One region of the Cohnella soli genome, then DNA from elsewhere that is predicted to be linked to it. Evidence: riboswitches for the same ligand, from Rfam matches in the RefSeq annotation. Region 1 holds a riboswitch; each other region holds the start of a gene.
What was found. A riboswitch is a leader RNA that binds a small molecule or an ion and turns the genes downstream of it on or off. The one in region 1 is predicted to bind cyclic di-AMP.
Positions count from the first base shown of each region.

Region 2: linked by a shared signal. The riboswitch ahead of ACFPOF_RS29565 (APC family permease) and the one ahead of ACFPOF_RS28865 (ubiquitin-like domain-containing protein) in region 1 are both predicted to bind cyclic di-AMP.
Region 3: linked by a shared signal. The riboswitch ahead of ACFPOF_RS22715 (3D domain-containing protein) and the one ahead of ACFPOF_RS28865 (ubiquitin-like domain-containing protein) in region 1 are both predicted to bind cyclic di-AMP.

Region 1 covers NZ_JBHSMI010000062.1:13,280-21,279, forward strand. The annotation lists gene ACFPOF_RS28850 (AbrB/MazE/SpoVT family DNA-binding domain-containing protein) at 47-301, opposite strand; gene ACFPOF_RS28855 (HD domain-containing protein) at 622-1,914, shown strand; gene ACFPOF_RS28860 (TatD family hydrolase) at 1,936-2,709, shown strand; cyclic di-AMP (ydaO/yuaA leader) riboswitch at 2,888-3,106, shown strand; gene ACFPOF_RS28865 (ubiquitin-like domain-containing protein) at 3,390-4,547, shown strand; gene rnmV (ribonuclease M5) at 4,700-5,266, shown strand; gene rsmA (16S rRNA (adenine(1518)-N(6)/adenine(1519)-N(6))-dimethyltransferase RsmA) at 5,273-6,190, shown strand; gene yabG (sporulation peptidase YabG) at 6,292-7,170, shown strand; gene veg (biofilm formation stimulator Veg) at 7,320-7,586, shown strand; gene ACFPOF_RS28890 (small, acid-soluble spore protein, alpha/beta type) at 7,736-7,918, shown strand.
Region 2 covers NZ_JBHSMI010000067.1:6,121-14,120, reverse strand. The annotation lists gene ACFPOF_RS29570 (ABC transporter permease) at 1-383, shown strand, start outside; gene ACFPOF_RS29565 (APC family permease) at 414-2,237, opposite strand; cyclic di-AMP (ydaO/yuaA leader) riboswitch at 2,362-2,530, opposite strand; gene ACFPOF_RS29560 (ATPase) at 2,782-3,165, shown strand; gene ACFPOF_RS29555 (EAL domain-containing protein) at 3,266-4,357, opposite strand; gene gatC (Asp-tRNA(Asn)/Glu-tRNA(Gln) amidotransferase subunit GatC) at 4,519-4,806, shown strand; gene gatA (Asp-tRNA(Asn)/Glu-tRNA(Gln) amidotransferase subunit GatA) at 4,826-6,286, shown strand; gene gatB (Asp-tRNA(Asn)/Glu-tRNA(Gln) amidotransferase subunit GatB) at 6,299-7,732, shown strand; gene ACFPOF_RS29535 (GNAT family N-acetyltransferase) at 7,803-8,000, shown strand, end outside.
Region 3 covers NZ_JBHSMI010000029.1:541,688-549,687, reverse strand. The annotation lists gene ACFPOF_RS22720 (STM4015 family protein) at 1-675, opposite strand, end outside; gene ACFPOF_RS22715 (3D domain-containing protein) at 946-1,602, opposite strand; cyclic di-AMP (ydaO/yuaA leader) riboswitch at 1,608-1,769, opposite strand; gene ACFPOF_RS22710 (LysR family transcriptional regulator) at 1,904-2,815, opposite strand; gene ACFPOF_RS22705 (succinate dehydrogenase cytochrome b558 subunit) at 2,986-3,657, shown strand; gene sdhA (succinate dehydrogenase flavoprotein subunit) at 3,692-5,449, shown strand; gene sdhB (succinate dehydrogenase iron-sulfur subunit) at 5,453-6,229, shown strand; gene ACFPOF_RS22690 (M15 family metallopeptidase) at 7,051-8,000, opposite strand, start outside.

The sequences.
Region 1 (8,000 bases):
AATTAACAATTATTAGAATTACAAATTTCATTATAAACTATTTTCTTTAATTTGTCACAGGTGAAGGTAAATCCTTCAAACATTCTCTGCAAACAATTTTTCCTTTAAAGTAAGTTACGTTCTCTGCGTTGCCGCAGAAAATGCATGCAGGCTCGTATTTCTTGAGCATGATGCGCTCTCCGTCCACGTAAATCTCAAGCGCATCTTTCTCTCCGATGCCCAGCGTGCGGCGCAGTTCGATCGGAATAACCACCCGGCCCAGCTCATCGACTTTCCGTACAATTCCCGTAGATTTCATCATTTGGTAATTCTCCTCTCATAGGGTTAAAATAAAAACAAACGGACATCAGTCATGCGCTTAGGCTTGTCCGCGTTCGCCAGAATTCGACAAAGTTCTCTGTTTTCTGCCTACTATCGTACCAACGATTCCCAAAAAAGTCAACCTGATAATCTCAATATTAATGAACTATAATACTGATAATCCTTATAAATAAGGCGGTTAGGAGAAATTATAAGCCAAAATTCAGTTAAAAACAAAGGAATTTATAATTCGACATTATTCGACAAAATTCTACATTTAGTGTCGAATTTGTCGAAACCTACGATAAAGAGGTGTTGGGGATGCACGATGCGCTGCAAGAGGAGAAAGTATTTAAGGACCCGGTTCATCATTCCATTTACGTGCAAGAACCGACAATCTGGAAACTGATCAATACGCCGGAGTTTCAGAGATTAAGAAGAATACGCCAACTAGGCACATCTTATCTCACTTTCCATGGAGCGGAGCACAGCCGATTCTCCCATTCCTTGGGCGTATATGAAATTACAAGGAAAATCATTTCGCAATTTGAGCGTAATCGATATGTCGATTGGCCGCAAGAGGAAAAATTGCTCAGCTTGTGCGCGTCGTTGCTGCATGACGTGGGCCACGGCCCCTTCTCCCACTCGCTCGAGCAAATTTTCGGAACGGACCATGAGCTGTGGACGGCCGAGATCATTCTTGGCGATACGGAAGTGAATCGGGTGCTGAGGGAGGTCGAACCGGAATTCCCGAACAAAGTGGCGGCAGTCATTCGGAAGAAGTACGAGAAGCCGATCGTCGTCAGCCTCGTCTCGAGTCAGTTGGACGCAGACCGGATGGATTATCTTCTTCGGGACGCTTATTTTACGGGGGTGAATTACGGCACGTTCGATCTTGACCGTATTCTGAGGGTGCTTCGTCCTTACCAGGGCAACATCGTCGTGAAGGAGAGCGGGATGCATGCTGTCGAAGATTATTTGATGTCTCGTTATCAGATGTATTGGCAAATTTATTTCCACCCGGTAACCCGTAGTTCGGAAATCGTGCTCAGACAAATCTTCCACAGGGCCGGACATCTGTTCCGAACCGGTTTCCGGTTCCGCTTCATGTTGCCTCCGCTTCATGCTTTATTAGAAGGAAATCTTACTCTGTCTCATTATTTGAAGCTGGACGAAGCGATGGCGCAGACGGCGTTCGGTCAATGGGTGGACGAGGATGACGAGCTGCTGTCGGATTTATGCCGCAGATTTCTGAACAGGCAGTTATACAAGTACGCTCCTCTAAGCCCCGAAGACAGCGGATGGCTGGAGGAAGTCAGCAAGGAATGGCTGCGGATCGGTCTTCAACCCGAATACCATCTGGAAGTCGATACGCCGATCGATTCTCCTTACGACATCTACAAGCCAGGTGCGTTGCCGGACGGCAAGGAGAAGCCGCCAATTTTGCTGCTTGGCGAGCAGGACAGATTAACGGAAATCTCGATGAAATCCGACATTATCCAATCGATTGCAGGTCTTCATCGCGGAAAATATTACGTGTATTATCCGGAAGATTTGGTGCGCCCGCACGCTCATCGGCTTAGTCCCGAGACACGGAACAAGCTATCTATATAATAGAAGGGAGACAACGTCATCATGCTTATCGACACACATGCGCATCTCGATTCTCCCAAGTTCGACAGCGATCGCGAGGAGGTCATTTCCCGCGCGCGGGAAGCAGGCGTAGATACGATCGTTAATATTGGTTTTAATCGGGAGACGATCCCGACGACGATGGCCCTTGCAGAAAAGTACCCGTTCATCTACGCCGCCGTCGGCTGGCATCCGACTGATGCAATCGACATGAAGCTGGAAGAAGATTTGGCGTGGATCGAGCGGCTGTGCAGCCACCCGAAAGTCGTTGCCATCGGGGAGATCGGGCTCGACTATTATTGGGATACGTCTCCGAAAGACGTGCAGCATGTCGTTTTTCGCGAGCAGATTCGGCTTGCCCGCCGTCTGAAGAAACCGATCGTCATTCACAATCGCGATGCTCACGAAGACGTGATCAGGCTGCTCAAGGAAGAGAAAGCAGATGAGATCGGCGGCATTATGCATTGTTTCTCCGGGAGCTGGGAGACGGCCAAGTTATGCCTGGATATGAACTTCCACATTTCGTTCGGCGGACCAGTAACTTACAAGAATGCCAGGGTGCCTAAAGAGGTGCTGGAGAGGGTGCCTTTGGACCGTTTGCTCATCGAAACGGATGCTCCATATTTGACGCCTCACCCCCATCGCGGGAAGAGAAATGAGTCGGCTTACGTTCGTCTTGTTGCGGAGGCGGCGGCAGAAATCAAAGGGATTTCTTTGGAAGAAATCGGAAAAATAACGAGTGAGAACGCCAAGCGCTGTTTTGGACTCGCGAGATAAACGGAATATTCGAGAGAAAAACGGAATGATTTTAAGAAAAAACTGGCTTTTTCCGCTCATTCCACCGAAGAAACGTCCATTTTCCCATGAAAATAGGGAAATTCGTCCGATGCGCCTTCTTTACACCTTTGTTGGATAGAGGTTATGATCTTCATCAGAAGTTTCAATATGACATTCCTTTTCCAGTGCGCTTAATCTCCCAATAGGGAGAACGGGGGACCCAACGCGGCGGCGAGTAAGCAATTCGTCCAAGGCGGTCCGAGCAATCTTGGGGTGAATATCGCAAGCGGCATGAACGCGCCTCCATCCGAGCCACGCGTCTTGACCGGGAGCGATTAGGGCGACTCTCTTTGCCCGAATCCGACAGCTAACCCCGTAAGCGTTATAGAGAGAGGTCAACTCGTGCCGCGATACTATTCTATCCATCCAACTGCGGAAGCCACGAACAGATCCTCTGTCTCGATGGCTTTTTGTGTTGCATGCGCAACTTTTCTCATACGCCCAGGGGTATGAACTCAAAGTTGAGAAGCACGACTGGACGAGGCGGCGTGAAATTTCGGGAGCCCCTACAAACAGATATGAGGGCGATCACCGAAGCGTCGTTAACATTATGGATTAGTCGCGTCTGACAAGTATCATGCATCACAGTCGACGGCGGGGCTATGAGGGGGAACGAGAAAATGGGCAGTATTCCTGTTGAGGAAACCCATGATCCACGACCGACCGGCAAGCTTATCGCACTGCGATGGAAGCATGAGCATTTGCGCGTAGCCATTTTGGGCGCAATTCTCGTTTTTGCCATCACGATGATGTTCATGTCGCTTTTGCAAAAGGCGGCCACCAAGAACATCACGATTATTGATAACGGAGTCGCCTCCGTTATTGCCACCCAGACCAACAGCGTCGAAGAACTGCTCGCGGAACGCAACATTCACGTCGGTCCTTACGACACCCTGTCAGGACAATTGACCGACAAGCTGGACGAAGGAAGCCGGATCGTCATTGATCGGGCGGTAAGCATAACGGTTAAGGCAGACGGTAAGGAGCAACGGGTTCATACGACCGCCGATACAGTAAGCGAGGCGCTCGGCACATTGAATCTCGGCATCGCGGGAGAGGATCGCGTTACTCCGGCGATCGGTACGTCGCTAGCCGAAGGAATGACCGTCTCGGTCGTCCGGGTGCGCAAGGAAATGACCGAAACGAAACTTCCGATTGCGTTTAAAGTCTTGGAACAGAAGAACGCCGATCTGGAAGTTGGCAAAACGAAAGTCATTAAGCAAGGCAAAGCGGGTGTTGTCGTCTACAAGACGGAACGCGTCTATGAGGACGGCAAACTCGTCAGCCAGGAAATGGTCGAGAAAGTCATTGCGCAACCGGCTGTACAGAAGGTTGTTGCTATCGGCACGAAGAAGAAGGCGGAAGTGGCGACGGCTTCCTTCATGGGAAGACCTCGAGCCGGCGAAGTCCAATTCGTCAGCTTGAACGGGAAGCAGGTTAAAATCCGCCGTCTGCTGACGAACGTGACGCTTACTGCGTATTCCGCGGGTTTCTCGTCGACAGGCAAGAAAAAAGGCGATTCCGACTACGGCGTCACTGCCTCGGGAGCGGTCGTCCAGGAAGGTCGCACGATTGCGGTCGATCCGCGCGTCATTCCGATCGGTTGGTGGGTATACATCGAAGGGATCGGCTTCCGCAGAGCGGAAGATACCGGCGGGGCGATCAAGGGCAAGAAAATCGACGTCTACTACGAGAGCGAATCCCACGTCGATAAGTTCGGCACGAAGCGCGGGTTCAAGGTATACGTCATCGGCCCGGTCAAACCGTCTGCGGATTGATCGACGCCTTATATGCGAGTTCAGGAATCGGGGAGAGGCCTATGCGGCTTCTTCCCGATTCTTTTGCCATGGAAGCAAAGGTGCGCACTTGATGTATCGGTCAAGTTCATATACGCTTGTAACCATAAGATTACGGCAAAGGCGGTAACAGGTTGAACATCCGGGAAGTCATCGTTGTCGAAGGCAAGGACGATACGACCGCCGTGCAGCGGGCGGTCGGCGCGGATACGATCGAGACGGGCGGTTCGGCGATCGATGAAAGCGTCCTGCGGCGCATCGAACTGGCACAAGCCCGCAGAGGGGTTATCGTGCTGACCGACCCCGACTCGCCGGGAGAGCGTATACGCAAAAGGGTGTCGGAGCGGGTGCCCGGCTGCAAGCACGCGTTCTTGACGAAGGACGAAGCAAGAAGCCGCCGGGGCATCGGCGTCGAACATGCGACAGACGATGCCATCCGCAGGGCGCTGGCGAGCGTCAGAGATCCGGAAGCGGCTGCGGGCAGCGAGACCGTTATGGCAGATGGGCTGGAGTGGAGCGATCTGCTCGATGCGGGGCTGATCGTGCACGCTTCGTCGGCCAGAAGAAGGGAACGGATGGGCGAACTGCTTGGCATCGGTTACGCGAACGGCAAACAATTTTTCAAGAGATGCCGCATGTTTCGGATTACGCGGACGGAGTTTCTGGCCGCACTCGAACAGGTAGAGCGGGAAGGGCGATAGAGGAGCATGAAAGAAACGAAAGAGCAGGGCGCACACAAAGTTCAGGCGGAGAAGGCAATCGCGACATCGGGGCGCACGCGGGACATTATTCGCAAACACGGCTTTACGTTCAAGAAAAGCCTCGGTCAGAACTTCTTGATCAACGGGCACGTGCTGGACAAGATCATCGAAGCGGCGGATCTGGACGAGACGAAGGGCGCGCTCGAAGTCGGTCCCGGCATCGGTTCGTTGACGGAGAGACTCGCCAAGACAGCTGGCAAAGTGACGGCGGTCGAGATCGACCGGAGGCTCCTTCCGATTCTGGAAGATGTATTGTCCCCCTATGGCAACGTCAGCGTCGTGCATGGGGACGTGCTAAAGACAGACTTGCGCGCGCTGTGGGAAGAGAAGTTCGCAGGTTTGTCCGGCGTTAGCGTGGTCGCCAACTTGCCTTATTACGTCACGACGCCTATTATCATGAAGCTGCTGGAGGACAGGCTGCCGCTAGAGAACATCGTTGTGATGGTGCAGAAGGAAGTGGCGGTACGTATGGCGGCAAAACCGGGCGGTAAGGATTACGGCAGCTTAACCGTCGCGGTCCAGTATTATTGCGAGCCCGAGGTCGTCTGCGTCGTGCCTGGCAGTTCTTTCATCCCGGAGCCGAACGTTGAATCCGCCGTCATTCGGCTGAAGCGGCGCCCGGCGCCCGCAGTCGATGTGCGCGACGAGGATAGCTTCTTCCGCGTCGTGCAAGCTGCGTTCGCGCAGCGGCGCAAGACGCTTGCGAACAACTTGACGGCATTCTCCGGCAAAGACCGCAAAGGCGAGCTAGCCGAGCTGCTGACGGCAGTCGGCGTGCAGCCGGAGCGTAGGGCCGAGACGCTTAGCCTGGAGGAATTCGCGGCGGTGTACGAGGCACTGGAGAAAGCCGGCATGTCGAACTAGAACTAAGCAGCGGCTAGGAATGGCGGATGACGATCGGATTACGTCCGGACGCGCACAGGCGGACGCCCTCCACCATAGGATAGACGAAGAGGTGATTGCCCATGAAGCAGGGGGATCTAGTTATTCGCAAATCCTATGGCGGGGACGTTTTGTTCCGGGTTGCGGCTTTCGTCGCCGAGCAGGCCGTCCTTAGAGGGATGGATTATCGGTTGCTGGCCGACGCTCCCGTGAATGATCTTCAAACGGTACGGAATCCGGACGAGCTCGGTGGGACGCGCCAGGCGCGCATCCACGCGAACGAGTCTTTGCGCAGAATGAACGAGGAACGAAGTCGCCAGACGGGCAGGGTGGGTTTCTCGACAGTGCTGGACGACCGCCGGCAGCCGTTCTTCGAGATGCCGGGCAAAGTGCTTCATCTGGACGGAGACGCCAATTACTTAAAGAAAAGTATGCAGGTGTACGGCCAGCTTCGCGTTCCCGCGGAGGGGATGCACTGCCACGAATCGCAGATGCCGCAAGTGCTTCAGCAGATGCTGTATCAATTCCATCCGGACATCGTCGTTATTACGGGCCATGATGGGGTGCTGAAGCAGCGTGAGGACTTGCAGCAGCTCAGCAGCTACAAGAATTCGCTGAATTTCGTTCGGGCCGTTCAGGTCGCCAGAGAGTACGAACGGAATCGAGACTCCCTTGTCATCGTCGCCGGCGCCTGCCAATCCCATTTCGAGGCGCTGTTGTCCGCAGGGGCCAACTTTGCAAGCTCGCCGGGAAGAATTATGATCCATGCGCTGGATCCTGTCTACGTGGCCGTCAGGGCGGCGTTCACGCCCTTCAGGGACACGGTGAACATCGCCGACGTCATCGCCCACACGATCAGCGGACGTCAAGGCATGGGCGGCATCGAAACCATGGGACGATATCGGATCGGAGTGCCGAATTTGAAAACAACGGCAACTGAGCAAAATGTGAACATTGTGTGACAAATCGCGAGCTTGTTTCGGAAAAACCTCGTATCCTCAAGGAAAATGACCGTTGACACGAAAATGGCATCGTTGATATAATATTCTCTTTGTTTGACACCTCCCCTGATTTTAGATATAATTTACAGGGAAAGAGGTGGTAGTGGATCATGGCTAAAAATGCGCTTCTCGAGATCAAGCGAAGCCTGGAGCCGCACGTCGGTTCCAAAATCATGCTCCGCGCCAACGGTGGCCGTCGTAAGACCATCGAACGCACGGGCGTGTTGGAAGAAATCTACCCATCGGTTTTCATCGTAAAGCTGGACGAGGAACAGAACGCTTTTAAGCGGGTATCGTACAGCTACGCGGATATTTTGACGGAATCCGTGGAAGTCATGTTGTGCAATGACGAGGGACAGGTACGAATCAATTATTGATCGCACCTGCGCGGTTTAATGTACGGGCAGCCGGCGCGCCAATCGGGCGCGGGGCTGCCCGTTTTGCATGTGCGGACGTCCCCGGGGCATCCTAACGGGTAGGCGCCGTACGTCGGCGCCAAGCATGCGGGCCAGGAGGCGAACGGTCGATGAGCCGAAGAAGAAGCGTAATGTCCGAACAGCTGAAGACAGAGCTGGCCAAAGATTTGGGGTTCTACGGCAAAGTGCAGCAAGAAGGCTGGGGCGGCATTACAACCAAAGATGCGGGCAATATGGTGAAGCGGGCGATCCAGATGGCCGAGCAAGCGGCGGCCAAGTCGCAGCAGCCGTAACGGCAGTCGGTCGGTATCGTGTGAAGAGGGCGACATTCCGCAGGGCGGGATTCGGCCTCTTTTTCGCATTTCGGATTTCACT
Region 2 (8,000 bases), on a different contig from region 1:
GCTACGGCGGCGCTTGGTACTATACCCTCCTGCTGATCGGAGAGCCGGATTCGGTTGCCGCGCTGTCATCTATGCTGCTTTACATCGGATGGCTGCTTTTTGGGGTGACGTCGACGATTGCTTTCAGCGCGATTATTCGTTCGCCCGCCGGAGCGGCATTCACCGCTTTCGGCTTCGTAACGGCACTGCAAATCGTTCAGGCGACGTTAAAGCCGAAATTGGACTGGTTGCCGTCCGGACTGAATGCGGCTGCAGCTTCTCGGCTGACAGCAGGCAGCGTCACATGGGGAACGGCTGCATTCGCTGCGGCGATTTGCATAGCGGCGCTTTTACTGCTGGCCGTTCGCCGTTCATCGTCATCCGGCTCCTCCTACCCTAGCTAGGTAGCAGGGCCGGCCTTCCGATTCACCTTTTTATTTTTTCAAATGATAAGGAACCGTCGTCACGATAACGTTTTTGCGGTAGAGCAGCCGGGCGCGGATCATCAGGCTCGTTTGGTTGTGCAGGATATTATGCCATCCTTTTTTCGGGATGAACTGCGGGATGACGACGGTGACTTGGTAATTGGATTCGTTCGCTTTCCGCTCGACGGTGTCGATGAATTTCATGAGCGGTTGAACAATCGAACGATACGGGGAATGCAATGTGACAAGCCGGATGTCGGGATGGAACTTGTGCCATTTCTCTTCGAAAACAGTTTCCTCTTCCCGCTCGAACGGAATGTAAACGGCGATAATTTGGTTTGCCGACAGCGACTGAGCGTATTTGATCGACGTCTCGACGACGTGGGTAATACCCGAGACAGGGAGGATAAATACGTTCCCTTCGATCGGTAACGACGGCTCGCACGTCGATAAGCGAAGCTGATCGCCGACGGCTTCGTAGTGTTTCTTGATGCGGTGGAACACATAGATGATCGCGGGCAAGAAGATGATAGCCGACCACACTTGCTCGAATTTTGTGATGAAGAACATCAACGACACCGTGAAACTGATGAGAGCGCCGATGGAGTTGATCACAAGCTTGCTGATCCAGCCTTTCGGTTTTTGCCGGATCCACTTGACCATCATTCCGGTTTGCGACATCGTGAACGGAATGAATACGCCGACGGCGTAGAGCGGAATGAGATGCTCGGTGTTCCCTTGGAAAGCGACGATAAGCACGATGGACAGGAAGCCAAGCGTAATAATGCCATTCGAATAACCGAGCCGATCGCCGCGGGCGGTAAATATTCTCGGAATAAACTTATCTTTGGCCAGGTTTACTGCCAGCAACGGGAAGGCCGAGTAACCGGTGTTCGCTGCGAGGATCAAAATCAAGGCAGTTGTTCCCTGAATAAAAAAGTACATGAAATGGCGGCCGAACGTTTGCTCCGCGATTTGCGACACGACCGTCACTTCTGCCAGAGGGCTGATCCCGTAGTAATAAGCGAGAAACACAATGCCCGAGAACAGTAAAGCGAGCAGTGTGCCCATTGCAAGAAGCGTGCGTGAGGCATTCACCGGAGCGGGTGTTTTGAAATTAGGAATGGCGTTGGAGATCGCTTCGACGCCTGTCAGTGCCGAACTGCCAGAAGCGAAAGCTTTCAGCAGCAAAAACAGGCTGATCCCGGCGACCGGAGTTCCGATGGACACGTGAGCATCAGGGGTAACAGCGCCGGTTGCGATGTCATAAAGTCCGACCCCGATGAGGATAAACAACGCAAACACGAACAAATAGACGGGATAAGCGAGGATCGAGGCCGATTCCGTCACGCCTCTTAAGTTCAGCACCGTTGTAAACAAGACGAAAACGATCGCGATAAGCACTGTATGCTCATGCAAGCTCGGAAAGGCGGACGTAATCGCGTCGGTGCCCGCCGAGACGCTTACGGCTACCGTTAGCACATAATCGACAAGCAAGGAGCCGCCGGCGATCAGACCGGGCCATACGCCGAGGTTTTCTTTGGAAACGACGTAGGCGCCTCCGCCGTGCGGATAGGCATAGATGATTTGCCTGTAGGACAAGATGAGCGCCGTCAGAAGGACAAGCACGCCGATCCCGATCGGAACGGAATACCAGAACGCTGCCGCGCCAAGCGTGGCGAGAACGATCAAAATTTGCTCTGGGCCGTAGGCGACAGAGGAAAGCGCATCGGAAGAAAGGATGGCCAGCGCTTTTGTTTTGTTCAGTTTCTGCTCCCCTAATGCCGTTGACTTGAGGGGGCGTCCGATTAACAATCTTTTGATGGAAAACATGTCTTTTCACCGCCGAATGATTTTGATTCTAACTACTTCTTGTTAATGTGTCCGATTCAGCGGCTTTCAGCACGACAAAAAACCGCAGAGGAAGACCCCCGCGGTTACAATCGAACCGAAGTTGTTTCGCTCTCTAAGGACGCTTACGAGGTTAGCTGACGGATTCGGGCGCGTAGAGTCGCCCTACGGCTGCCGTTCATGACGGCGCAGCCGATTCACCCCGGTTGGCATTTGTCAAAAAGATGCCGGTGGTTCCCCCGCTTTTCGTGACGAAAACTCAGCGTTGCAATGCATGATGAATGGGATGGATAAATCATATTCCTTCGATGCCGTTGCTGTAAAATCGGGATTTCAGCCGGAAAATACCCGTCAAAGGCAATAGTTGACCATGAATGCGCATACATGGGTTCGGCTCTAATCGTAGCCTCTTAATTAAGCTTGTACCTCGAAATGTTTGTTTGCCGGGTGCGACAACATTTGCATATCGGAATCTATTTCTAGTAGGATAGGCTTATAACGATAGTTGCGAGAGGGGAGAGTCGACATGTTGAAGCTTGGGGAAAGGATCATCATTGTCGATGACCGGTTTGAGCAGAAGCTGCCTTTAGGCGAATACGGCTATGTGATCGCTTATGACCGGAACAACGACAGCGCGTTTGATTATGTAATCCGGGTTCCGAAAGCGAATAGGCAATTTTACGTGCCCGGCGGAGATATCGAATTGGAAGAGACAATGTTGGAGCTCGAAGCGGCGCGCATCGAGAAGGAAGCGCTGATCGATTTCGCTCTAGCAACCCGCAACGAGGAATTATTCAAAAGAATTATGAACGGCGATCAAGCGGAAGATGAGCCGGCCGAAGAGACGAGCAAGGAAGTGTTGAGCCGCGAAGAGTTCATTCGCCAAGTGAATTTGAAGGCGTGGATTTAAAGCACCTCGAGCCACATAAGCCTGAAAGCTAAAACGAACAAAGCAACGCCGACATTCGCGCCGACCCGAAAATGGTTGCGTGAATGTCGGCGTTGCGCCGTTAAGCGTACAGGGTCACGTGAGAGGGCAGAGGCATCGCCTTACCGAACAAGTAGCCTTGAAACAGGGGGACGCCCGCGTTGCGCAAGTAGTTCCATTCTTCTTCGCGCTCGACCCCTTCGGCGAGAACGTTCCCCCCGAACCGGGACGTTCTTTCCAACAAACCATCGATATATTTCTGCTTGGCCGTATCCGCGTCGCAACCGCTGACCCATCTGCGATCCATTTTTACATAATCCGGCTTTAATCGTTCGACAGCACCGAGCGTAGCGAAACCGCTGCCGACATCATCGAGGGCAAGATTGACCCGTTGATCCCGATAGACGTCGAAAACGCGACCTAGTTTGTTCTCATCCAGCGGTTCGGTTTCTATCACTTCAAAGACGCAATCTTCCGGAGCCGTTCCGGTAGCTTTCATTAGGTCGAACGTGTCTTTCAGGCACGATGCCGGATGAAGGAGCGACGATGGGAGGAAGTTGACGAATCGTTTCGTCCCCGGCGGCAGATGGGAAGCTCCCATGCGAATGGCAGAATGTCGCGCCGCGCGGTCGAGGAATGCGTGATGGCCGGTACGGCGCGCGGTCTCGAATAGTTCCGCCGGTCGGAACGGGGCTTGTTCCGGCAACGGACGGAGCAGAAATTCGTAACCGATCGGTCGGCGGTCGGTTGCCACGATCGGTTGAAGGTGCGGAGTGAAGATCCGATACAAAATGTAGTCGGATACGCTGATCCCGCCGATTTGACCGAAAAGGGCGGAAAGCGGGAACCAACCGTCCGTACTACTGTCCGGCACATCGGCTTCGTCTATCGTTTCTTCAAGATGGTCAGCCGACACTCGGGGGTCGCCATAATCGATTCTGCAGCGAACGTTGTCCGCGTCTGCGACGGACATATTGCGTTGCAGGTGACCGAGTAACTTTAGCAATTGCTCGGGAACGTCGTAGGTTGTCGCAAGCGGAGACGTAACATCGTTCGACGTATTTTCGACAGCTTTGCCGAGCGTTCGGCGCAAGACTGGATCGTCCGACGCGAACTCGACGAGACCGGCATCCCGAAGCGGCGACGGAAATTTCGCGCGATAGTATCGGGGCATCTTATCCTCCTGTCCGCAAGCGAATGGCGTGTCTGGAAACTCCGAAGGCAGCAGATTTTCAGATACGCCCTAGGCTTGCAAAGTGTCGTTGAGTTCCCTTAGTTTGTCCGATATAATGAAAAGAATGAGCGGATATGCGGTATTAGGAGGGGGAAGCAACTATGAGCATTACGATTAAAGATGTTGAGCATGTCGCCAATCTGGCCCGTCTCGAGCTGTCCGATGCGGAGAAAGAACAATTTTCCGGACAACTGAATGCAATCTTGAAATACGCGGAGAAGTTGAACGGATTGAATACGGACGGCGTTGAGCCGACAACCCACGTTCTTCCTTTGGCCAATGTTATGAGAGAAGATACGGTAAAAGCTTCCTGGCCGATCGAGAAAGTTCTCCTTAACGCGCCTGAAGAAGAAAATGGGCAGTTCAAAGTGCCTGCCGTGCTGGAATAACGACTAGGAGGATTTAAGCATGTCGCTTTTCGATTTGAAACTGTCCGAAGTACATAATCGGCTTCAACATAAGCAATTATCCGTATCAGAGCTCGTAGAGCATGCGTTCGAACGGATTTCCGGTACGGACGAGCGGATCGGCGCGTTTCTGGCGCTGAACGAAGAAGGCGCGCGCGAGCAGGCGAAAGCGCTTGACGTACAAATTGCTGACGGCGGGGAAAGAGGGCTGTTGTTCGGCTTGCCGGCAGGCATCAAGGACAACATCGTTACCGAAGGGCTGCGCACGACGTGCGGCTCGAAGTTTCTTGCCAACCACGATCCGATCTACGATGCGGCTGTCGTGACGAAGCTGCATGCGGCGCAATCGGTTACGATCGGTAAGCTGAACATGGATGAATTCGCAATGGGCGGTTCCAACGAGAACTCCGCTTTCGGCGTCGTTCGCAATCCGTGGGACTTGGAGCGCGTTCCCGGCGGTTCATCCGGCGGTTCCGCCGCATCCGTCGCCGCAGGGCAAGTGTACTTCTCGCTCGGCTCCGATACAGGCGGTTCCATTCGCCAACCGGCTGCTTATTGCGGCGTCGTCGGCTTGAAGCCGACATACGGCCTCGTCTCGCGGTTCGGTCTCGTCGCGTTCGCGTCTTCGCTTGACCAGATCGGGCCGATCACGAAAAATGTCGAGGATTCCGCTTATGTGCTGCAAGCGATCGCCGGCCATGACGAGCGCGACAGCACGTCCGCCAAAGTCGATATTCCGGACTATACCGCAGCGTTGACGGGCGATGTCAAAGGGCTGCGCATCGGCGTGCCGAAAGAGTACCTCGGCCAAGGCATCGACCCTCAAGTGAAGGAACGCGTGCTTGAAGCGCTCAAAGTTTACGAGTCGCTTGGAGCGACATGGGAAGAAATTTCGCTTCCGCATACGGAGTACGCCATCGCGACTTATTACTTGCTCGCCTCTTCCGAGGCTTCTTCCAATCTTGCTCGCTTCGACGGCGTTCGTTACGGCGTGCGCGCGGACAATCCGGCGAACTTGATCGACTTGTACCGCAAGTCCAGAAGCGAAGGATTCGGACCGGAAGTAAAAAGACGGATCATGTTAGGTACGTATGCGCTAAGCTCCGGATATTATGACGCTTATTACAAGAAAGCTCAGCAAGTTCGCACGCTCATCAAGCGCGACTTCGATCAAGCTTTCGAGAAATACGATCTTATCGTCGGTCCGACGGCACCGACGCCGGCGTTTAAGCTCGGCGCGCAAGTCGGCGATCCGCTGACGATGTACTTAAATGATATTTGCACGATTCCGGTCAGCCTTGCGGGCGTGCCGGCTATCAGCATTCCGTGCGGCATGGCGGACGGTCTCCCGGTCGGATTGCAAATTATCGGCAAGCCTTTCGACGAAAGCACGGTACTAAGAGCGGCGCACGCATTCGAGAGCCAGACTGGCTTCCACGCTTCGCGTCCGGCATTGTCCTAGGAGGAAAAATCGATGTCCAAATACGAAACGGTCGTCGGCCTCGAAGTCCACGTCGAGCTGCATACGAAATCGAAAATTTTTTGCGGCTGCTCGACGTCCTTCGGCGCGCCGCCGAATACGCATACTTGCCCGGTCTGTCTCGGTCATCCGGGCGTACTTCCTGTGTTGAACCGCCAGGCGGTCGAATACGCGATGAAAGCCGCCATGGCGATCAATTGCGAAATCGCGGAATGGTGCAAATTCGACCGGAAAAACTATTTTTACCCTGATTCGCCTAAAGCGTATCAAATTTCGCAATATGACCAACCGGTCGGACAGAACGGTTGGATCGACATCGAAGTGAACGGCAAAACGAAACGGATCGGCATTACTCGCCTTCATCTGGAAGAAGACGCGGGCAAGCTAACGCATATCGATGGCGGCTTCGGCTCGCTCGTCGACTTAAACCGTGTCGGTACGCCGCTCGTTGAGATCGTGTCCGAACCGGATATCCGGTCTCCGGAAGAAGCGAAAGCGTACTTGGAGAAACTTCGCGCGATCATGCAATATTGCGACGTCTCCGACGTCAAAATGGAAGAAGGCAGCCTGCGCTGCGACGCCAATATCAGTCTCCGACCTTACGGGCAGGAGAAGTTCGGCACGCGCGCCGAGTTGAAAAACATGAACTCGTTCCGCGGCGTGCAGCGCGGCCTCGAATACGAAGAGCTGCGTCAAGCGGACATCCTTGACGGCGGCGGAGAAGTGGTTCAGGAAACGCGCCGTTGGGACGAAACGCAAGGAAAGACGTTCAGCATGCGCGGCAAGGAAGAAGCGCATGATTATCGTTACTTCCCGGACCCTGATCTCGTCCGCCTCCATATCGATGCAGAATGGAAAGCGCGCGTGAAAGCGTCGATTCCGGAGCTGCCGGACGCCCGTCAGGCTCGATACATCGAGCAATACGGTCTGTCCTCCTACGACGCCGGCGTTCTTACCGCTTCGATGAAGCTAGCCGATTTCTTCGAGGAAAGCTTGAAGCATACGACCGATGCCAAAGCGTCGGCGAACTGGATTATGGGCGACTTGCTCGGTTATTTAAACGCGAACAATTTGGAATTTGGTGACGTGAAGGTGACGGGCCAAGGGCTGGGCGAGATGATTCAATTGATCGAGAAAGGTACGATCAGCAACAAAATCGCCAAGACGGTGTTCAAGTCCATGCTCGAAACCGGCAAATCTCCGCAAGCGATCGTCGAGGAGCAAGGACTTGTCCAAATTAGCGATGAAGGCGCCATCGTGGCGATTGTGGATTCGGTAATCGCCGCCAACCCGCAATCGGTCGAAGATTACCGCGGAGGCAAGGACAAGGCGATCGGTTTCCTTGTCGGGCAAATCATGAAAGAAACGAAGGGCAAAGCCAACCCGGGTCTCGTCAACAAATTGCTGATTGAGCGTCTGAACGCTTAAGTCTAATTATCCAAAACGGCAAATTCGCTTTCGGCGGATTTGTCGTTTTGTTCAAGAAAGGAACATGCGCATGAACGGCATTCATGAACTGGACATTCGAGATCGGGAGACGGCGGAGGCCATATGGGCGTTGCAGCATCCAGCTTACCGGGCTGAAGCGGCGCTCATCGGCGTATCTGACTTGCCGCCGTTGAGGGATACGGTTGAGACGCTGCAGTCGTGCGGTGAAAGCTTCATCGGTTTCGAGAGCGAAGCGGGTGAACTGATC
Region 3 (8,000 bases), on a different contig from region 1:
TGCTTCCGCACCTTTATCAGTTAGCGTTCCTAAAGAAAGATCCAAGGTGTGCAACTGATCGACAATTGGCGCATTCGCTATAGCAATCGCAATTTCATCTTGAATCTCGCTGTCTTTAAGTCCAAGATATGTAAGTTGTGGGAACTTCCCCGGTTCGATTAGCTTAAGTACATCTTCAAGACTGCCATCGAATCCATATTCTTCGACTCCGAGGTACAACTCCAACTTCTGTAAGCTTTTGAAGCTTCCCTTGCTAATGCTGGCAATTACATCTTTACCCAGCCCGCCGCAAATAATCGTAAGCTGCTGCAACTTGTCATGCCGAGCCGGTTCAAGACTAAGACCTGTGCTGCCTTTAATAGTAAAGCTTATTAACTCGGGATAAGCAACGAGTAACGGTCCAAGATTGGATTGATTAATCCAGGAGACCTCGCACTCTTCATAGCTCATATCACCTATAAATAGGCTACGTAGCTTTGGGAAACGATCCTTCAAGCGTACAAGAGCTTCCACAGTAGCACTGGAATCTGTCTCATAAGCGCCGCCCCAGTCCCCGATAATCAAACTTTCCAATTGTGCGCTCTCTTTTTTCGCTGCCAACTCTTCTATTAATGTGATCATTCGAACCCCAGCTTCATGTTGCTCATAATCGACAAACAGTTTGCATTCAGACATAAGAATACCTCCTGAGGATGAGTACTAATCTTGTGATATTATCCCTAAAGCTTTCTGAACAGAAAGGAAATCAGATGGCAAGAAAGGATTACAGAAGTAGTTTACCTGATGTCGTTACGATCGACTAGCTTTCTTTGGCTTGAATGTGGTTTTTTAACAAGCGTGGAGGAAAAATGAATGTCTGAATCCGATTTCATCATTTTGCAACTTGAAAACCGCCAGGGTGAACCCCTGACGGTTTTCCTCATTTGCGGAGTAACCGCTATTCTGTTATTTCAATACGTACACTTTAACGCTTTGGTAACCGAAGCCCGATACGAATTGACGGCTTCCCGGTACGAAGATATCGATTCGGTTGCCTTTGATCGCGCCGCCTTTATCGGTGGCCGTTGCGATTAACCCGCCTGTCGGCAAGCCGGAGAAGTCGTAACCGGTAATGTATACGCGCGTTCCGAACGGAATGACGCTAGGGTCGACGGCGATCGTCCCCAGCTTTAACGGGTTCCCGAAGTAATCGACAGGGCCCCATTCGCCGTTCTCTTCCGCCGAAGCGGAGTAAGCGGTTGCTTTAATATCGAGAACTTTTGAGAAGCCGAGCGATTGTCCGGACGTCGTCGTCACGGATTGTGCTGTTACCGTGTTTTCTTTGGCCGCGCTTTCTTTGGTATCCGCCGCGGCGAGCATGCTGTTGCCAGGAATGACGAGCGTTAAGCCGGCGTAAATGTTCAGCGGATCAATTCGCGGATTCGCATCCATCAGTTCTTCCAGCGGAACGTTTAGTTGCTTGGACAATTTCCAGAACGTATCGCCTTCTTTGGCCGTATACGGAGCTGTAGCTGCGTAGGCCGTCAGAGACGGAATCGCCAAAGCGGCGCCGAGTGCGAGCGCGCTGGCGCGCGTTCCGAGCTTTTTCCAACTGTGTACCATCTGAGATATCCTCCTGAGAATCGGCCGGCGAGGTTAGCTGTCGGATTAGAGCCGGGAGATCGACTCTTCGCGAAATCGCGATTCACCCCAAGTACATGGCGGATATGTATCCTGCGCATACTTTCGATATTGTCCCCCGCACCCGAAGGTTTAGGCCGTCATTTGTGCCTTGACTTTGGTATTCCCAGCCAACCGGGAAACGATGCCAAGAAGCATATGTAAAAGGCTAACACAATGCATAGGCCTGTAAAACCGGAAACTATAGGAAAATAGGTCGCCCACAGCAGCAGGGGAGGATGGGCTACTCCATTCCAGGCACCGCTCTGCGAGCGAAATAAGCGGTTGTCTCATCAATGAGATACCGCGTGGAAGGCGCAAGCCATAAGGGATCGCCGTGAATAAGCGACGTTGTCCTTTTCGTTTCCTCGAGCTCCCGAATTCGGACCAAGACGAGGTCGTTATCTGCCAATACTTGCTCGCGCAAATACGATTTTGGCAGCAGTGTGCCCGCGCGGCAAGCGGACAGAAGCCGGATAATCGCTTCGAACGAATCGATTTCCATCCGAACGTCCGGTTTTAGTTTGTACGTCTTAAACAACTCGTCGGTCAACGTGCGATACCAAGTCCCCGGAGCAAACAAAATCATCGGCAGCCCGTTCAGATCGTTCATTTCCAAATGAGTTCTTTCTAATAAAAGATGTTTTCGCGGGAGGACGAGGATAAGATGATCGTCAAACAAGGGTAAACTGGTAATGGCGTCGTCTACGACCGATGAGGCGACGATGCCGAAATCGACTTTGCGTTCTTTGACTAACGTCGCGATTTCGTGGGACTTGCCGGTGACCGCTTTAATTTCCAAGTTCGGATGTTTGCCGGTCATCGTAGTAATCAGCTCGGGGAGCGTCGTCTGCAGCGTCGTCAAGCTCGCTCCGATCGTTGCCACCGGTGCTTCCGAAGACTTGAATGCGTTTAACTTCTGCAAGTAGTCACCATGGAACCGCCGAAGCTCAAGGGCGAAATCATACGTGAGTTTGCCTGCAGGCGTTAGCTCGAGCCTTTTACCGATACGGCGGAACAGATCGACTTCAAGTTCGGCTTCCATTCTGGACAGTCGGCGGGATAGTGCGGGCTGAGACAAGTTCAAGCGTTCAGCGGCTTTATTTAAGCTTCGTTGTTCCACGATCGCGGCGAACAAACGCATATCTTCCAACATGGATAAACAGCCTCTCTTATGCGTAATTGTTATAAGTTTTAATATTAAATAAGCAGTTCCATTATAAGCGAAAATAGAGTAACCTTAAAAGCGGTGACAAAATGGTGACGTCTGACAATTCGTCGCTATTGTTGTCGAAGCTCGGATGCGAAAGGAGAACGAACACACACATGGCAAGTAATTCTTACTTACCGAGAAAGCTTCACTCATTGCTCGGCGTTATCCCGCTCGGATTGTTTATCGTCGAGCACGCGATAACGAACTACTCCGCGTTCGAAGGAGGGAAAGAGCGGTTCGACAAAAGCATCAACAATTTGAACGAGATGCCTTTGCTCTTTTTCCTTGAGCTGTTCGTCATTTGGCTGCCGATCTTGTTCCATGGCGTATACGGCTTGTATGTCGCTTACCAGTCGAACTTGAACACGGGACGATTCAGCTATGGACGCAACTGGGCGTTTGCGGCGCAACGGATAACCGGGGTTATCACGTTTATTTTCGTGGCCTGGCACTTTTACGAGACGCGCTTCCAGCTTGTACTCGGCAACGTGCGGCACGAGGACCTCGGATCGCGCATGAACGAAATTTTTCAAAACCCGGTCGCGTTGACAGCTTACGTCATCGGCGTCGTTGCCGCAATGTTCCACTTCGCCAACGGCTTGTGGGCATTCCTCGTCAGCTGGGGCATTACGGTCGGACCGCGTGCGCAGAAAATTTCCTCCAACATTTGCATGGTCATTTTCGTCATTTTGACCGCGTTGTTCCTGTTGTCCATCGTAGCGCTTAGCGGCGATGAATTCTCGAACGAAGCTGCCGCGCTGCTCGGTTCGGCGACACAAGGATAACATACCCCTATCGATAGCGGGAGGAGAAACATAGATGGCTACTCAAAAAGTAATTGTCGTCGGCGGCGGACTAGCCGGCTTGATGGCGACGATCAAAGCGGCGGAAGCGGGCATGCGGGTTGACCTGTTCTCGCTCGTGCCGGTTAAACGTTCCCACTCCGTATGCGCGCAAGGCGGCATTAACGGAGCGGTGAATACGAAAGGCGAAGGCGACTCCCCATGGGAGCACTTCGACGACACGGTATACGGAGGAGACTTCCTCGCGAACCAACCGCCGGTCAAGGCGATGTGCGAAGCTGCGCCCGGCATCATTCACTTGATGGACCGGATGGGCGTCATGTTCAGCCGTACGCCGGAAGGATTGCTCGATTTCCGTCGTTTTGGCGGTACGCAATACCACCGCACGGCTTTCGCCGGCGCGACGACCGGACAACAACTGCTGTACGCATTGGACGAGCAAGTTCGCCGCTGGGAAGTGGCCGGACTCGTTCAGAAGTTCGAACACTGGGAATTTACCGGCGCTGTGCTTGACGACGACGGCGTATGCCGCGGCATCTCGGCGCAAGATTTGCGCACGATGGAATGTGTCACGTTCCGCGGAGACGCAGTCATTCTCGCGACCGGCGGACCGGGCATCATCTTCGGAAAAACAACAAACTCCGTCATTAATACGGGAACCGCAGCGAGCGCAGTGTACCAGCAAGGCGTTCATTATGCGAACGGCGAGTTTATCCAAATTCACCCGACAGCTATTCCGGGCGACGACAAAAACCGCCTCATGAGCGAATCGGCGCGCGGCGAAGGCGGACGCATCTGGACGTACAAAGACGGCAAGCCTTGGTACTTCCTTGAGGAGAAATATCCGGCGTACGGCAATCTCGTACCGCGCGATATCGCGACTCGGGAAATTTTTGACGTGTGCGTAAACCAAAAGCTCGGCATCGACGGCGAGAACAAAGTGTACTTGGATCTTTCTCACAAAGACCCGAAAGAACTCGACGTCAAACTCGGCGGCATCATCGAGATTTACGAGAAATTCACGGGCGACGATCCGCGTAAAATTCCGATGCAAATATTCCCTGCGGTCCACTATTCGATGGGCGGCTTGTGGGTCGACTACAACCAAATGACGAACATCCCAGGGCTCTTTGCCTGCGGAGAATGCGATTACCAATATCATGGCGCGAATCGTCTCGGCGCGAACTCGCTCTTGTCGGCGATTTTCGGCGGTATGGTTACGGGACCGAAAGCGGTCGAATACATCAAAGGCTTGAAGAAGTCTGCGGAAGACGTATCCGAAGGTGTGTTCGAGCGTGAACGCAGCAAGCAGAAGAGCAAATTCGACGCCATCCTGAAAATGGACGGAACGGAAAATGCTTATGTCATCGCGAAAGAGCTCGGCGAATGGATGACGAACAACATGACCGTCGTTCGTTACAACAAGAAGCTCGAAGAAACGATCGGCAAAATCAAGGAACTGAAACAACGTTACAAGAAGATCAACATCAACGACGTGGCGAACTGGAACAACTCGGGTGCTGCATATACCCGTCAACTATGGAACATGCTGGAGCTCGCCGAGTCGATGACCGTCAGCGCACTGTTGCGCGACGAAAGCCGCGGTGCGCATTACAAGCCGGAATTCCCGGATCGCGACGATGACAAATTCCTGAAGACGTCCAAGGCGACCTGGACAGCGGAAGGGCCACAAATTTCGTACGAAGATGTCGATACATCCTTAATTCATCCGCGTAAGCGCGACTACTCCACCAACAAGAAGAAGGAGGGCTAAGCCATGGCGACAACGACAACAGCGGCTGGAACCGCGAAACGCACGGTCAAGTTTGTTATTACGCGCAAGGACAGTCCGGAAGCCGCTTCTTATACCGAGGAGTTCGAGGTACCGTATCGTCCGAACATGAACGTTATCAGCGCGCTCATGGAAATTCAACGCAACCCGGTTAAAGCCGATGGCGCGAAAACGGCTCCCGTCTGCTGGGAATCGAACTGCCTTGAAGAAGTGTGCGGCGCTTGCTCGATGGTCATTAACGGTAAGCCTCGTCAGGCTTGCTCCGCTCTCATCGACAAGCTGGAACAACCGATTCGGCTTGAGCCGATGTCGACGTTCCCGGTCGTGCGCGACCTTGTCATCAACCGCGAGCGTATGTTTAATGCGCTCAAGAAAGTAAAAGCGTGGATTCCGATCGACGGCACGTACGATCTCGGACCGGGTCCTCGCATGGCAGAGTCGAAGCGCCAGTGGGCGTATGAACTGTCCAAGTGCATGACGTGCGGCGTATGCCTCGAAGCATGCCCGAACGTCAACGACCGCAACAGCTTCATCGGCCCGGCGCCGATATCACAAGTTCGCTTGTTCAATGCTCACCCGACGGGCGAGATGAACGCGCACGAGCGCCTTGAGGCGCTCATGGAAGAAGGCGGGATCGAAGGCTGCGGTAACTCGCAGAACTGCGTCCGCTCTTGCCCGAAAGGTATTCCGCTGACGACGTCCATCGCAGCCATGAACCGCGACACGACGAAGCATTTGTTTAAGCAATGGCTTGGGATGTAACATTCTAGAACGATTAAACCGCCGAAGAGGAAGGTCTCTCTTTGGCGGTTTTTTTGTGTGTTGGGTACCTAGCCGTTAAAACCAACCGATCAAGTCGTCCGCCTCACGCTCCGCGTCACCCAATATCACCTCATCGCACTCATCCGCAGTACGCGCCTATCGCTAACTCACAATGACTACTTTGAAACTAACTATCTTATCGATTCCACCTATGGAAAATAAAACGCCCTCCGCCAACGGTTGTTGGCCTGAGGACGTTCTTCATTTTGCACCCAGCTTACTCGAACGATCGCATAGCAAAACGTTAATCTGATCTGACCACTTGTACGAAAAATCGTTACTACTTAGGTTTTCCTACTTTTCGGAGACCTAAGTAGTATGGAATTCCAAGTGAGTAACCGCGCGTAGTACCGTTATTTCGGCGAAACACGGAATTCCAAGTGAGTAACCGCGCGTAGCACCGTTATTTCGGCGAAACACGGAATTCCAAGTGATTAGCCGCGCGTGGCATCAATATTTAGGCGAAACACGGAATTCCAAGTGATCAGTTTCAGGGTGCATTCCGCATTACGCGGACAACACCTATTCAGGTCGGCCTAAGTAGTAACGAAAAATCGTACAAAAGCGAGGTGTTCCATGTCCCCCACGCGCTGATTTGTACGAAAAATCATACACAAGTGAGGTGTTCCGTGCCTCACGGCGCTTGATTGTTCGAAAAAACGTACAAAAGCGAGGCGTTTCATGTCCTAAGCGCTGGTTTGTACGAAAAATCGTATAAAGTGACGGCGCCAGACCGCTACCGCGCCAGACCGCTACCGCACTTACCGCGCAATCACTTCAGCCGCTTCGTCCATATACTCTTCGAGCGTAATTTTTTGCCGAGCGATTTCTTTGGCGACATCGCGGCCGACATAACGAACGTGCCACGGCTCGTAAGAATAGCCGGTTATTTTTTCTTTACCTTTCAGGAAACGAATGATGAAGCCGTGATCTGCCGCGTGCGCAGCGAGCCATTTGCCTTCTTTCGTTTTCGCGAAAGTTTCCTCGAGGGCGTATCCAACGCTGGCACTCGAAATGTCCATGGCGAGTCCGGTTTGATGCTCGCTTTGGCCGGGGCGCGCGCTTGTCTTGTTGGCGACGTCTTCGCCTTTTTTCTCCGCGTTTGCGGTGAATATTGCTTTCTGAGTGGCATAGGATCGGTAGCCGGAGACGGCTTTCAACTCGATGCCATCGTCTTTCGCCGCTTGGAACAGCGATTCGAGCGCATCGGCCGCAGCTTTGCGCATTTTTTTCTTCGGAGAATCCCCGGAGAACGAGAACGGCACGTCGGGAACGACCAAATCCGGCGGCACATAGTCGGACGGCAAGTTGCGCTTTTTGTTGGCGAGCACGTACAGGCTTTTTGGGTTCGTGATGACATCGATACCGCCCTTGTGCTCAATCGTCATCGCAGGCAGGTCATCCGGTGAAATAATCTGACCGAAATCGTAATCGTCGTTAGGAGACGGCTTGGATGGCTTAGACGGCTTGGGAGGTTTGGATGGTTCGGATGGTTCGGATGGCTCGGATGGCTTACCAGAAGGTTTCTCCTCAGGAGTCGGCGTCGGTGTCGATTCGGGTGCGGATGCTTCCGGTTCTTCGACTTCAATCGGCTCTGATGGAGAGGCAGACGGCGTCGAAAGTTCCGGCGAAGCGGGAGCGCTAGCCGAGGTATCGGGCTTGCCGGACGCATTGTCGTTCAACGCGTGTACTTGGGACCATAGGCCACCGA